Regions from separate parts of the Paenibacillus sp. B1-35 genome, predicted to be linked through region 2. Evidence: a T-box and tRNA genes for the amino acid it is inferred to sense, from the RefSeq annotation. Region 2 holds a T-box; the other holds one or more tRNA genes.
What was found. A T-box is a leader RNA that pairs with one kind of tRNA and senses whether it is charged. The one in region 2 lies ahead of leuS (leucine--tRNA ligase), so its partner is inferred to be a tRNA-Leu.
Positions count from the first base shown of each region.

Region 1 (7,976 bases), on a different contig from region 2:
CACCACAAGACAGCCGAAGCTGAACAGATATTCAGCCGACTTGCAGACAAATACGGGGTAGAGCTAGTCGTGATTGGAAACGGAACCGCGTCTCGTGAAACCGAGCAATTTGTCGCGAATTGGATGAAGTCTCGTCCAGGCGGAGGAGCGGGGATACAATATGTTATCGTCAATGAAGCTGGTGCGAGTGTGTACTCAGCCTCTAAGCTGGCTCAGGAAGAATTCCCGGCGCTGGATGTTGCGGAGCGAAGCGCTGTCTCCATTGCTCGCCGCATGCAGGATCCGCTTGCAGAACTCGTTAAGATTGAGCCTAAAGCGATTGGTGTAGGCCAATATCAACATGATGTAGCGCCTAAGCGGCTTGAAGAAAGCTTGGGGGCAGTCGTGGAATCGGCGGTTAACCATGTCGGTGTCGATGTAAATACAGCTTCACCGTCCCTGCTGTCTTATGTATCTGGCATTAATGCGACACTGGCTAAGAATATTGTGAAGTATCGGGAAGAGAACGGGAAGTTCACGGTTCGCAAGCAGTTGCAGAAAGTGCCGCGCTTGGGGCCGAAGGCATTTGAGCAATGTGTAGGATTTCTACGTATTCCGGATGGCGATCTTCCGCTTGATAGGACGCCGATTCACCCCGAGTCGTATGGTGTAGTCGATCGTCTGTTCGCGCTTACCGGGCTCCGAGCAGAAGACATTGGCACGCCTGCGCTTTCTCAAGCGCTAAGTGGGGCGAATGTAGAAGAACTGGCGGAGAAGCTGGAGGTTGGTATCCCTACCTTGAAAGATATTATTGACAGCTTATTGCGGCCAGGACGCGATCCGCGCGAGGAGCTGGCGCCTCCTATATTCCGCACAGACGTGCTGCAAATCGAGGATTTGAAGCCGGGGATGGAGTTGAAGGGAACGGTTCGCAATGTCATTGATTTTGGCGCGTTCGTCGATATCGGCATCAAAAATGATGGGCTTGTACATATTTCACAGCTTAGCGACCGCTATGTAAAGCATCCGCTGGATGTTGTGTCTGTTGGCGACAACGTTACAGTATGGGTACTTCAAGTGGACACGAAGAAGGGCCGTGTCGGTCTTACGATGAAGGGGCCGCAGCAATAAACAGACAGACATCACAGCATTGCAATGAAGTATATATTGGTAACAACATGATGATTAGCCCCCGATGAGAGAAATAGGACAGTATCAGCTTTTGCAAGCAGACGTCGTTTTGTACTCGATCGGGGGTTTTTGCATATAGGCGATGGTAGGTTTAGGGCTTGGCTTTCTGTTTCGGCAAGTTACGTAAAGAACGGAGCCATCTACATATGCGTACGCGGCTTCGAACGGTAAAAAAACCAACACTCATTCAACAGTTTAATTTGACGGCGATCCTTCTTATTGAAGGCGCGCATTAACTGGTTGCATAACCATTGCGGCATGAGTATCCCTCCTTCGACCGGGACGAGAGATTCGTCGTTGTAACGCTATCTTATGGGCGAAGGCCACGTTTGGTGCAGGTCCGCAATTTGCACCTAGGATGTCATGCTTCGGTCTTCTTGTTGTGGAGCACCTCCATTCTCGATACAATGTAGGCATACCCCGAAGCAAATTATAGATTTTAGCTAGCTTAGGAACGATACAGATGATCGGCAAGCTGAAAGGGAGAATGGAGATGACAGATGAGAAGCTGCAAGCATGGGTTGAACTCATATCGCTTCGTGATTTTGGGAAACCCTTTCGGCATAAGGCGCGTTACAATTCGCGCTTGAAATCAACAGGAGGCCGTTACTTGCTGCGTACGCACGATATTGAGATTAATCCAAAGCAGCTGGAGCAAAATGGCACAGATGAGGTAGAACGTATTATTAAGCATGAGTTGTGCCACTATCATTTGCATATTGAAGGGAAAGGGTACAAGCACCGGGATGCAGACTTTCGCCAACTGCTGCAAGCGGTAGGTGGCTCAAGATTTTGCAAATCGCTTCCGGATGTTGAACGCAGGCGTCAAGCCCCTTATCGATACCGACTGGAATGTGTGCAGTGTGGACAGGCTTATATGCGCAAGCGGAAGGTTGATATTCGCAAGTATGTATGTGGTCGATGTCATGGCAAGCTGAGGCTGCAGCCTCTCACGGAACAAGCGAAGAAGCGGTAATCGAGGTATATAGACCTATAATGCGATCGGAAGGTTGAATGACTTGTGGATTCATAATACAGATTCAGATTCTGAGGAGGTATTGCCGTGCCGAAATGTGAGGGAAAAGTAATTGCACTTACAGGACCACGCAAAGCGGAGGAAATGTCTTTGCTTGTTGTCAAGCAAGGAGGAACGCCGCTCGTTCGACCGACGCAGGGGACGATATTCGAACAGTTTGAGCATTTAGCTGCTGAAGTGGATAAGCTGCTGGAGTCTCCAATACAATGGGCAATCTGGACGACCGGCATGGGGCTTGATAAGCTGCTGGAGGCTGCGCGTGAAGCCAAGAAGGAAGAGGCATTTCTAGCTAAAATGAGGCAAATTCAGCATGCTGCCCGCGGTTATAAGACCGTTAATGCACTGAAGCGGCTTGGGATCGTGCCTGACGTGCGCGACGATGACGGATCTACGGTCGGGTTGGTACGAGCGATGACTGCACATGGAGTAGAGCAATGGCATGATTCATGCGTTGCACTGCAGCTTCATGGCGATCCTGCACCTCTGCTTAATGAATTTCTACATCATGCGGGCGCACAACCCATAGAATTGATGCCTTACCGTCATATTCCGCCGGATGAAGCGGTGTTGAAGCAGTTCGCCTCGGAGCTGCTGGAGGGTCGGATTGATGCAGTTGCTATCACGAGTGCTCCTCAAATTCGTTTCCTGTTCGCCTATGCGAAGGAAGCGGGGATCGCTGATAAGCTCCGCCAAGTGTTTCAAGAGCGGACCTTGCTGGCTATGGTGGGCAAAGTGACAGCAGCAGCGGCAGCAGATGAGGGGATAACACGTATGTTAGTTCCAGAGGAAGAGCGAATGGGCGCTTTAATCGTAGCCTTATCTCGCTGGTTTGATTCAAATGTACGGAGTGTAAATCCTTAATTTAAGATATAGATGCTATAATTTTTTTTATTATGTGTTGACAGGTTACTGAATTCATGATAAATTAATACATGTCATTCCCTGATAGCTCAGTTGGTAGAGCACTCGACTGTTAATCGAGTTGTCACAGGTTCGAGTCCTGTTCGGGGAGCCATTTCTGGAGAGGTACCCAAGAGGCCGAAGGGGGCGCTTTGCTAAAGCGTTAGGGTGTAACAGCCGCGAGGGTTCGAATCCCTCTCTCTCCGCCATAATGGTACAGACAAGATCCCGTAAGGGATTTTTTTGTTTTATAATACCTAAACCTAAATTGAATCGTTGAATTGATATGTATAAAGGCAAGGAATAAACGTGAATATTCACGTTTATTCCTTGCTTTTTTTCATACACTATTAAGGCTATGGGAGTGCGCAGATGAACCAATCATGTTTCGGTCGATGAGCGGAGCGTTTATTGTAGTTAATAGCGGATGAGGTGCATCCGATCGAATAACACCATATACGGCTTGAGGTTGTGGGGGGTGAGGTAATGGCAAACAAACGAATGGGTAACAAACGTAATAAACAAGCTTGGGATGAAAAGAAAAATATGAAGCCTGATTCGGGAAAAGAGAAGGATTCTGCATCGTATGATATTGATGAGATCATAGATGAAGCAGCACGCATTTTGCAAGGATCTGTTGATGAAGTGAAATATGCGCTGCGTTATTGGCACCCGTATGACTTGGCGGTTGTCTATCGCCATGTGGATTTGTCACAGCGCTCGCGGCTGCTTGAGGCACTTGATGTCGGCCAGCTAACCGAGATGATTCGTGAATTGACTCCGGAGCTTCAATTGGAAGCGTTCCAGATGCTCGGCCGTCAGCGTGCGGCAGATGTATTGAACCGGATGGACAATGACGACTTGGCGGACATGATGGCTGCGGTAAGTGTAGAAGAGCAGGAATTCCTGTTGTCGCTTATGGAGCGTGAGGAGAGCGACACTGTACGCCGTCTGATGACCTATGAGCCGGAAACAGCCGGCGGTTTGATGACGAACCGCTATGTTTGGTTCTATGAGCGTTATACAGTGCGTGAAGCGGTCGAAAAGGTAAAAGCGTTCGCGGAGATGACAAAGAACGTCCACTATCTATATGTGGTTAATGAGCAAAAACAGCTTGTCGGCACGCTGACCTATCGCGAGCTGGTACTGGCGCCTGAGACAGACACGATTCAATCGCTTATGAATGAGAAGGTTATCTCTGTCACCGTGGATACGGATCAGGAAGAAGTGGCGAGACTTTTCGAGCAATATGACTTCTTGTCGATGCCTGTTGTAGATCCGGATGATAAGTTGCTCGGGATTGTAACCGTTGATGACGTCATTGATGTTTTGCGTGAAGAAGCGCATGAAGATATTAATAAGTTGTCCGCGACCGATAAGACGATCGATTTCCGCACGAATCCACTCACTGCGGCCAGGCGTCGGCTTCCCTGGCTTATCATGCTACTGTTTCTGGGTCTTGTGTCAGGAAGCATTATTAGTTGGTTTGAAGGGACACTGCAGAAGGTTGTCGCATTGACTTTCTTTATGCCGATGATTGCGGGGATGACAGGGAATACGGGAACTCAATCGCTGGCGGTCGTAATTCGGGGACTTGCCTCCGAGCATTTAGATAAGGGGACAGTTACGAGGCTGTTGTGGCGTGAGCTGTTTGTTGGTCTTATTATTGGAACCGTCTGTGGTTCGGCTGTTGCGCTAGTAGCGGGGATATGGCAGGGAAGCTTATCGCTTGGACTTGTTGTGGGCTGCTCATTATTTCTGACGGTCATTATCGGTACAATGGCGGGAACCGTCATTCCTATCTTGTTGTACCGACTGAAGTTGGATCCAGCTGTGGCGTCAGGGCCGCTTATTACAACATTGAATGATATCTTTTCACTGACTGTATATTTCGGAACAGCTACCTTGTTTTTGTCATATTTACTTTAAAAAAATGGGAACAGTAAAAGGGTGACCAGCTTCCCTTTTGCTCTTAGAAATAAGCTGCAAAACCCAGCAAAAATCATACCTAAATGTGGTAATAAAATTTTTTTGAAAAAAGGCTTGTCAACGGTCGTATCGTTTGATATACTCTTAATTGTCGCCGAGAGGTGATGAGAAAAAAGTAAGAAACAATAACGATATGGCCCGTTGGTCAAGGGGTTAAGACACCTCCCTTTCACGGAGGTAACAGGGGTTCGAATCCCCTACGGGTCACCACTTCAATCTTGTTGGAGTGACATGGCGAACAGCAATGTTCTTGCACCATGAGCCATTAGCTCAGTTGGTAGAGCACCTGACTTTTAATCAGGGTGTCGAAGGTTCGAGTCCTTCATGGCTCACCAGTTTTATTCCTCGGTTGAGATGTCGGTAGACATCCTTCCCAAAATACGTGCGGTAGTGGTGGAATGGCAGACACGCTATCTTGAGGGGGTAGTGGGCGTACGCCCGTGGAGGTTCGAGTCCTCTCTACCGCACCATAATCTAAGAGCTACAAACCCTTGATACATATAAGGGTTTTTTTGTTTGTCTAAGAAGAAATGCGGCTAATCACATACCGCTACGATCTTATATTTTTTACGTTTCAGATTCGAGTGTCAGAAGAAAATAAAGATTTAGACTAGGAAAATAAAGTATTTGACTACGTGTCTTATTCCATGCGACTTTAGAATTGTATACCACCAGACTCCATAAAATAAGTTTTAGACTGACCTGAGAAATTGGAACAGCGACAGCTTAGGACGAGAAAATAAAGTCCTAGACTGTCGCTGTTGCATTGAACTAACGTGTCCCGTTGCTTAATTCCGAAATCCCTCGGGCAGGCCGAGGGGCGATAGCCCCAAGGCTTGAATATGGGTGTTATCTAATGGATACGGCATCTAGGAAACACTAACATTTCTTTTACTTAATTTCTTAAATACCGAGTATTCCTGATTGGACTTAATAAAACTTAATATCTTTTCGGCACATTCTATTGGATTCATCTCTTCAGTATTTACTTCGAGGTCATATTCATCTATGCAATATACTTTGCTGAACTGTGAAGCTGCTAGTCCAATTTTTTTATCTCCTCTTGTTTGCTCTCTTCTTATGAGCTCTTCTTTCGAGCATATTACACCTATAAATAATGTAGGCTGATCGAAAAATAGATCAAGACATTCATTAAACGACTTGTCATTGTCGATTACAGTATCTACTATTACATTCAATCCCATTTCTGAAAACAATTTAATTGTCGAATAGTACATTGAGGTTAAGGGATCAGACATTATTTGTGCGATAACTTGCTCATCTACTTCTCTTGTAGGTTCAATATCTGAAAATTTATTATTAAAAAAATCCTTGACAAAATCATCTATTGATAAATGATGAAAAAGAATCTCTTTCTGATTTAACAGTTCAATAGAAATACTAGTCTTTCCTGAACTAGAAGTTCCGTTCATCAACACAATAATTCCTTGCTTCAAACGAATCACCCTCACATATAAGATTTGCGTATCTTTCAGATAACGTTATATTAACAAAGTTCACAAAATTATCCAACCCAGAAAATATTAAAAAATGACTCCGTATAAATACGAAGCCACCCTATTAGATAAGACTTTCATCGGTCAAAATTTTCAAACTATAAAAACCTAAGAAATAAAAACTACTCCTAAGTAGATGCCGCAGGTTCTGTTTCACTTCACATTTCCTCTTCTGTAATTTGTTGTAGTGCTGTCTGCATTTCTTCCTGTTGCTCCAATACCGTCCCTATTGCAAAAAATAAAACTGCTGACGCAGCTCCACTAACCCACCATACCAAAGCTGGTATAAATTCGAACCTTCCACCGAGCTTTTCGAAAACACTCCCTGCTTCATACCCTATTAATATGCAACACAGAATAACGCCAATACCCAACATTCTTAATAACATAGCGATACACTGTTCACCCCTAGTTATGATATATGCATGTATTCGACATCATAATCCCTTATCCTTCCATAAAGGTTGATTCCAATTGGGCTTCAAAAGTAATCTGTCCCCATGGGGACAAAATGGGAACAGACTCAACGGAGTTATATAGAATAGAGGGAATTAGATGGCATGAGAAAAAGAATCATAATCTGAATCTTAGCTTCTTTTTTCGATAACAGGGCGAACATAGAAAAAATAAGTAATAACAAATGAGAGAGGGCACATATCGCTCTCTCTTCTTTATTTGGAGGATATAATGACAAAGCCAAAAAAAGTAGCAAAGATACCAATCGTTTCGGATAAAAGGTTTCCATTAAAAATATATAGTTTACAAATATAACCTCTCAATGTAATATATTGGTATAGAGGCAAATGCCTCTATACATACCAAGAAAGGAAAGTGATACTATGAAAGCGAGAAAAATGTTTATTGCGTTTCTAGTGACAGCCTTGATGGTAGTAGCTTCTCCTTCAGTCTTTGCAAAACATGGTTTTGCAGATACTATCGCAGACGCAGATTTGCTGTGGAGGCCTGGTACGAGTGCCGCATCTGCAACACAACCGATCGAAAGTTTTAATGACAATGATTTTTATTTGGTGGACAATACTCACGGTGACTATTTAAGTTACGCCGTAATTTTGAAATCACCTCCCGGACTTAATTATGATTTACAGCTTATTATTCAAGATGGACGTGGACAGATTGTACAAGTAAAAAATGTGTACGATACAGGCACAGGGGGGACGGATGGTTTATCATCACATCTTGAGGCTGGGTATAAGATGTATATTAGAGTACAATCGCACGGATACAATGATTATAGTTCTTCACAATATTACAACTTGATTTTTGAAAAACATAACTAGGTTCATAAATAAGAGCCGTAGAGGAAAGAATCCTCACGGCTCTTGTTTTTTATATCGGTAAACTCA
Region 1 covers NZ_JBCHVJ010000003.1:399,883-407,858, forward strand. The annotation lists gene ACQ5BJ_RS13575 (Tex family protein) at 1-1,110, shown strand, start outside; gene cmpA (cortex morphogenetic protein CmpA) at 1,311-1,430, opposite strand; gene ACQ5BJ_RS13585 (SprT family protein) at 1,664-2,146, shown strand; gene ACQ5BJ_RS13590 (uroporphyrinogen-III synthase) at 2,234-3,067, shown strand; tRNA gene ACQ5BJ_RS13595 (tRNA-Asn) at 3,146-3,221, shown strand; tRNA gene ACQ5BJ_RS13600 (tRNA-Ser) at 3,227-3,315, shown strand; gene mgtE (magnesium transporter) at 3,653-5,035, shown strand; tRNA gene ACQ5BJ_RS13610 (tRNA-Glu) at 5,231-5,305, shown strand; tRNA gene ACQ5BJ_RS13615 (tRNA-Lys) at 5,355-5,430, shown strand; tRNA gene ACQ5BJ_RS13620 (tRNA-Leu) at 5,480-5,565, shown strand; gene ACQ5BJ_RS13625 (chloramphenicol phosphotransferase CPT family protein) at 5,965-6,552, opposite strand; gene ACQ5BJ_RS13630 (hypothetical protein) at 7,452-7,910, shown strand.
Region 1: it has a tRNA-Leu gene. The T-box ahead of leuS (leucine--tRNA ligase) is inferred to sense a tRNA for this amino acid. The anticodon was not compared.

Region 2 (7,976 bases):
TTACATTGCCGCGAGACTTGGACATCTTCTCACCATTCGTACCAAGGATCATCCCTTGGTTAACGAGCTTCTGGAATGGCTCCTTCGTATCTACAACGCCGAGGTCGAACAATACCTTATGCCAGAAGCGTGCATACAGCAAGTGAAGAACCGCGTGCTCTACGCCTCCAATGTACAGGTCGACCGGAAGCCATTTCTTTTGCTTCTCTTTAGAGCAGATTTCATCGTTATTGTGCGGATCGATGTAGCGCAGGTAGTACCAGCTGCTTCCCGCCCATTGCGGCATTGTGTTCGTTTCACGACGAGCCTTCATGCCTGTCTCTGGATCAACTGTGTTCACCCATTCGTCTACATTCGCAAGCGGAGATTCTCCAGTACCCGATGGACGAATCTGGTCTACATCCGGCAGGGTAAGTGGAAGCTCGGATTCTGGCACAGGCTTCATCGTACCGTCTTCAAGATGCAAAATCGGAATCGGCTCTCCCCAATAACGTTGACGGCTGAACAGCCAGTCACGCAGGCGGTACGTCACTTTGCCCTCGCCTTTGCCTTCTGCTTCAAGCCACTCAATCATGCGCGCCATTGCAGTTGCATTATCCATTCCATTCAGGAATTCCGAATTTACATGCTCTCCGTCTCCGGAATATGCTTCTTCCTGTACATTGCCGCCATTAATCACTTCAATAATTGGCAGGTCGAACTGCTTGGCAAATTCCCAGTCGCGCTGATCATGACCTGGGACAGCCATAATTGCCCCTGTACCGTATCCAGCAAGTACATAATCCGCAATCCAGATTGGAAGCTTCGTCCCATTCGCCGGGTTCACTGCATAGCTGCCTGTGAATACACCCGTTTTGTCCTTCGCCAAATCTGTACGCTCCAGATCACTCTTACGTGCTGCTTGCTCTTGGTATGCCTTCACGGCAGCCTGCTGTTCAGCAGTTGTAATGCGATCAACAAGCTCATGCTCCGGCGCGACAACACAGTAAGTTGCACCGAACAGCGTATCTGGACGAGTCGTGAATACAACCAATTCCTCATCGTGACCATCGATTGCAAAGCGAACTTCAGCACCCTTGGACTTGCCAATCCAGTTGCGCTGCATGTCTTTCAAGCTTTCCGGCCAATCAAGATCATCCAAATCTTGCAGCAGGCGCTCTGCGTACTCGGTAATCTTCAATACCCACTGGCGCATTGGCTTTCGTATAACTGGATGGTTACCGCGCTCCGAGCGGCCATCGATAACTTCCTCGTTGGCAAGAACCGTGCCAAGTGCTGGACACCAGTTAACCGGTACCTCAGCTACATATGCCAGGCCTCTCTTGTACAACTGGATGAAAATCCACTGTGTCCACTTGTAATATTCCGGATCAGTCGTGCTGAACTCACGATCCCAGTCATATGAAAAGCCGAGAGACTTAATCTGACGACGGAAGTTGTCAATATTCTTCACCGTAAATTCACGCGGATGCTGTCCTGTATCAATGGCATACTGCTCAGCTGGAAGGCCGAATGCATCCCATGCCATTGGATGAAGGACGTTATATCCCTGCATACGCTTGTAACGGGACATGATGTCGGTTGCCGTATAACCTTCCGGATGCCCTACATGAAGACCCGCTCCAGATGGATAAGGGAACATATCCAACGCATAGAAATTCGGCTTGCTTTCGTCTTCTGTCGTTGCGAATGTCTTATGTTCATCCCAATAGGATTGCCATTTCGGCTCAATCTGCTGTGGCGCGTAGCCATGCGGCTGCTTCACTTCTTGACTCATAATTAATCCTCCTACGATGCCTTAACGGCTGCTCGCGCATGTCCGTCCTGCTTGCGGCAATGAATAAATGTGATTAAAAAAGCCTCTCATCCTTAGCGAATATCGCTAGGGACGAGAGGCATTATTCCCGTGGTACCACCCTAGTTAGCGGACAGCATGCTTTGCTATCCACTCCCTTTACACCATTAACGCTGGTGAAACGTCGCAGCTTAACGTTCCCGATTCTGCTGCGCGACTCTGAGGTGAGTTCGCTTCTACTCCATTACCGGCTTGCACCAACCGCCAGCTCTCTGAAGATGGATCGTAAGGTACTATTCCTCTTCGAAGTCTTTCCATTCTACCTATTCAGCTTCAATGTGATTATTGTGCACCAAATAGGTGCAAGTAGCTATATCATAATGAAAAATTTACTTATTGTCAATGATCGCCAAGCAACTCCAAAACTTTCTTGTTTGTTCGCCTTATAATGAAAACGTATCACCAGATTTCACATGCTACGACAGACATAAACAGACATAATGATGTAACATCGCATCAGGATTATGTACAACCATTATTTATTTAAGGCTTCACAGCGATCATAAATATTCGCCGTGACTCTTCGTCTGGAGACTGCCATGCAAAATCCGCAAATTGCTCGACACGGTCAAAGCCGACTTCCTTCAGCATAACTTCCAGCCAACTCGGATCGTAAGCTCGCTCTACATGTATCTCGTCAATCCGTTCATACAGTTCTCCGCCCTGCTGGCGAACGAATAAAGTTAATTGATGCTCAATCTCTTGACGTTCTTCGTCATAATCCGAGAACCAGAGGTATGAAACATCTTCATCATCATATGCAAACGGCTGCGTCTCGGCATACTCCTCAAACTGACGAGCATGCAGTACATCGAACAAGAACAAGCCGCCAGATTTCAAATTATTGAACGTAGCTTGAAATGCACGCTTCACGTCTTCCTCTTCAGTCACATAGTTCAAACTATCGCAAAAAGAAACGACCGCATCTGCCTCATCAGGCATTGTCCACGCGCACATATCCTGATGAGCCCAACGAACACTTCCTAAAATCGGCCCCGTCTCCAACAACTTGTTATTTGCAATAGACAGCATAGATTCAGAAATGTCGATGCCGATAACATCATAACCTAACTTGGCTAACGGTATAGCCGTATTCCCTGTTCCGCAGCCAAGGTCAACGATTGAACGCACCTCTCCGCTCCCGAAGCGCTCCCAAGCTTGATTGGCAAAGGATACCCATTGCTCGTACGGCATATCTCCCATTAATCGATCATAGACCTCAGCTATACGTCCATAAGAAATCATCCATTTTCACTTCCCCTGCTGGAGCTGCTCTAATCTCCCATCATCCACATTGGCTGATGGCGAACAGCCTATCGTGCATTGTCGCTGCCGCGAGAGCGCATCTTATGCGCCTCCCGTGCCTCGGCTTGTGCTGCCTCGAGAGCCTTGTGAAGCTGCTCCTTATCCATCGCAGAAGCGGCTTCCGTCAGTTCCGTCCAGTTCCCCTTCTGACGAATGATTCCTGCCTTCATCAAACGTCCAATGGCACGCTTGAATGCAGATTTGCTAATCCCGAAGCGCTGCTTCACAATATCAGCCGGCGTTTCATCAGAATAAGGCATTGTACCATTCGGACGCTCCTTCAAGAAGGTGAACAAGCGTTCCGCATCTTGATCCATGCCCACTTCCTTGCGCTCCGCCATCGTAACATTGACTCGACCATCCTCACGAACATGCGTAATACGAACACGGACTGCTTCTCCTAAACGAAGCAGACGCGGACGCAGGGATTCATGCAGAAATCCGATCACGCCTTCTCCAACTGGCGCACCGTCCACAACAACGAAGGTTCCCATCTTGAGCGGACGGTATACTACCGCGTCGCGCCATGTATTGTTCCATGACTCCGGCGCTTCGAACATAGAAGGAACCAAATCATCTTCACGGGCTGGAAGTGCAATAAGACGGCCGTACCGATCCTGTTCCATGCGCACGTACACCTCGTCCCCAACCTGAGGATGAAGCGGTTCGAACTCAGGAAGCTCGCCCTTCGGGAGCAGCAACTGACGCCCAATGCCCATCTCTAGGAAGCAGCCATACTTTTTATGAATATCAGCAACCTTAAGCTTCGCAACTTCCCCTAATGTCAAAAGAGGACGCTTCATTGTCGCAGCGATACGATCTTCCGTGTCATAGTACAAGAACACTTCCACGTGATCGCCTGGCTTTACTTTGTCCGTAAGCTCTGTATAATGCAGAAGCACATCCTGCTCTCCGTTCGTCAGAAAATATCCGTACGGAGAAACTTCACGTGCAACTTCTAAACGTTGAATTGTACCTGCTTCCCAAATCATGCAAACTCCACTACTTTCGCGTCAGACCACAGTTTTTCAATGTTGTAGTATTCACGTTCTTCGCGGTGGAACACATGAACGATGACGTCGCCCAGATCGATGAGCACCCAACGTGCAGAATCAAAACCTTCCGTACCGCGTACTTGTCCGCCCGCTTCATGCACACGCTTGCGAATTTCGTTCGTAATCGCTTGAACCTGAGTGTCCGAGTTCCCGTGGCAGATTACAAAATAATCTGCAATAAGAGAAATACCTTGCAAATCTAGCGCAATAAGATCCATCGCTTTTTTATCTTCTGCCGCGTTTACGGCGATATCGAGCAATTGTTTTGTGTTGATTGCCATTCAATTACCTCCACATTAGGTTTGAACCTTGTATTCATAAGTGCTACAAAATCCTTAATCCGCTTGCTGTTCCAATTCTGCTTCCAGCTCTGCAAGTAGACCGTTGCGGGCACTGATCGTAAGCGGGAAAATTCGCCGCCGGCGCTCAATGAGGAACGATATCGTGGAATCAAAGCCAGCGATAAGCGCCGCATTCAGATTCTGCTCAGCCAGTACACGGATATGCTCTACTCCCGGGAAATCCCGGCCTGGCTCGATATAGTCGGCCAGACATACAACCTTATCCAGAAGTGTCATCTTCTCGCGACCAGAAGTATGGTATCTGATTGCATCCAGTATTTCTACATCCTCAATCCCGTATTCATGCTCCGCCACATACGCGCCTACGGGCGCATGCCATAATTGCTTGTCATGCTCCAGCAATTCAGACGGCATATGATGTTCACGGATCATGCGCTCCATCCGATCAGTCCGCCAATATTTTGCAACATCATGCAGAATCGCTGCAAGATCAGCCTTGTCCGGGTCTGCACCGTACTTTTTCGCCAATTGAACAGCTGTCGTCATTACCCCTTGCGTGTGCTGCCAACGTGCAGCGGGCATTTGCATTTGAACTGCCTCAATCAGTTGTTCGCGTGTCCGATTCATATAGACCCCACCTCGCTATATACTGTTGAACCTGATCCGGTACAATGTACGCAATCGTTCTTCCTTCGGCGATACGCTGACGAATATCAGTCGATGAGATATCCATCTGCGGCATCTGGCTTTCGATGAGGCGGGAAGCCCACGAAGCAGGAATCTTAGAAGTATCCCAATTCGACCCCGGTCGGTGCAGTCCAATGAACCGAATTTGTTCCATCAACTCGTCAATGTGATGCCATTGAGGCAAATAGGCAACCATATCACCACCGATAATCCATGCCCACTCGGTATCCGGATACTCCTCGCGCAGCCCTTTGACGGTGTCCAGCGTGTAGGATACGCCTCCATGTCTAATTTCCCAATCACAGACTCGAAAGTGCGGATTCCCTTGTACCGCCAGCTTCGCCATTTCCAGCCGCTGCTCCGCAGAAGCTGACGGACGATGCGATTTATGCGGAGGGACATGTGCCGGCATAAACCATACCTCGTCCAAAGAAGCCGTTTCTCGGGCACATTCCGCCGCCACTAGATGTCCGAGATGAATCGGGTCGAAAGTGCCGCCCATGATCCCTACGAACTTCATGTCGGTAACCTCCAGTGATCGTTATGGCAGTTCAATCTGTTTGTGATCAGTCGATTCCTTGTACAATACGATTGTTTTGCCAATGACTTGAACAAGCTCAGAGCCAGAACGTGATGCGAGCTCTTCTCCGATTTCACGCGGATCCTCCAAGCAGTTGTTCAATACAGAAACCTTCATTAATTCACGCTTCTCAATTGCATCTTCCACGTGACGAACAAGCTGATCATTCATACCGCCCTTGCCTACTTGGAAAATAGGCTGTAAATGATGTGCAAGAGAGCGGAGATAGCGTTTTTGTTTACCCGTTAGCATATAAGTTTAACCTGCCTTATCTATTCATAAATTATGTGATTGCGTATCGTCTGCCCACTGATGGCAAGACTCACACCATTGATCTGAAATTACTACTATATCACGATTTCCACTTCACTGCTTACAATTCAGCGTCTCCAGAACCTTCTGCCGCATCAATTCTGTCGGAGCCTTCATCCCTGTCCACAGCTCAAATGCAATGGCCCCTTGATGCACGAACATACCAAGGCCATTGTGAATGCGGCATCCTTGTGCCTTGGCAGCTTGCAGCAGCGCTGTTTCCAGTGGATTATAGATGATGTCACTGACAAGCATATGAGATTGAAGCCATTCCTTGGCTACAGGCATCTCATCGATATGCGGGTGCATGCCGACCGAGGTCGTTTGAATCACAATATCGACGTCTTGCGGTGGAATAGCTGGTGTATCGTTTAGCATAACCGACCTTACCTTGCCGAATCCAGACAAGTCCTCCGCAAGCGCATGCGCGCGTTCTACTGTACGATTGGCGATGGTAAGCTCTTTACAGCCTTCTGCGAGAAGCGCATACGCGATACCACGAGCTGCGCCACCCGCCCCTATGATTACAATCCGGGAGGATGGAATATCTGCTTGCATCTCTTCCTGCAAGGAACGCACATATCCTAAACCATCCGTATTATACCCATATAGCTTGCCTTCACAGTGAACTATCGTATTGACTGCCCCAATGACTCGGGCGCTTTCATCAATCTCGTCCAAATATGCCATTACCTGCTCCTTATGCGGAATCGTAACGTTGACACCTCCGAGTCCAAGCGCACGGATGCCAGCCACTGCATGCTCTAACTGCTCCGGCTTTACATGAAAAGCAGTATATACCCCGTTCACTTCCATCTCCTGCAAGGCTGCATTATGCATAAGCGGAGATTTGGAATGCGCAATCGGATCACCGATTACCGCATAAACCTTGGAGCTTGTATCCAAGTTCCGTACGATATTGTTCGAGTATGCTGCACCCTTAGCTGCCATCAAGCCCATCCCCCTACCTGTTGACGTTCTCTTCTCCCAAATTGCTAAATTAAGGAGTGGCGAGCAAGCACCTTGACTCCCTTAGGCGCATGAACTTCCACCAATGCGCCGGTTGTACCATTGCACTTAATCCAGCCTAAGCCGGAAATGAATACATCTGTCGCTCCTCCGCGTCCAATGCGGAACTGGTGCTTCGTCCATGCTGGAAGCTCGTCAATTCGTTCACGCGTCGGTGGAGCGAGCAATTCACCACGATGATCGCGGTACAGCTCGTCCGCACGTTCAAGCTTCGTCCGATGGATCGGAAGATCATTGGACAAATAGCATGTAAAGGATTGACGTTCCCCTTCTACAAAGTCAAAACGAGCAAAAGCGCCAAAGAACAGCGTTTGCCCTTCATTCAATTGATATACGGCCGGCTTCAAAGATTTGTCCGGCAGCAGAGCAGACAAGTCCTCACGGCTAGCCAGCTCTGTTAAACGGCTCTTATAAACAATCCCCGGCGTATCAATAATATGCTTGCCGTCATCGAGTGGAATATGAATCATATCCAGGGTTGTACCCGGATAGCGCGAAGTGGTAAGCTCCCCGTCCAAATCACTATAGTCCCGAATCAAGCGATTAATTAACGTTGACTTCCCTACATTTGTAGCCCCAACGACATAAACATCGCGATCGCCGCGCCAATCAGCAACCTGTTCGATCAGACGGTCGAAGCCAAGATTGCGCTTTGCGCTCACAAGTGCAATGTCCACGATCCGAATGCCGTGCTCCTTCGCTTGGCGCTGCACCCAATTGATCATGCGGTTCCAATTCGTTACCTTCGGCAGCAAATCGATCTTGTTCACGACGAGCAATACTGGGTTATTCCCGACAAATCGCTGCAAGCCGGAAATAATACTGCCGTCAAAGTCGAATAAATCGACGAT
Region 2 covers NZ_JBCHVJ010000002.1:234,154-242,129, reverse strand. The annotation lists gene leuS (leucine--tRNA ligase) at 1-1,777, opposite strand, end outside; T-box leader at 1,882-2,111, opposite strand; gene ACQ5BJ_RS08590 (class I SAM-dependent DNA methyltransferase) at 2,339-3,100, opposite strand; gene ACQ5BJ_RS08585 (CvfB family protein) at 3,169-4,152, opposite strand; gene rsfS (ribosome silencing factor) at 4,149-4,496, opposite strand; gene yqeK (bis(5'-nucleosyl)-tetraphosphatase (symmetrical) YqeK) at 4,551-5,144, opposite strand; gene ACQ5BJ_RS08570 (nicotinate-nucleotide adenylyltransferase) at 5,116-5,724, opposite strand; gene yhbY (ribosome assembly RNA-binding protein YhbY) at 5,746-6,036, opposite strand; gene aroE (shikimate dehydrogenase) at 6,151-7,047, opposite strand; gene yqeH (ribosome biogenesis GTPase YqeH) at 7,092-7,976, opposite strand, start outside.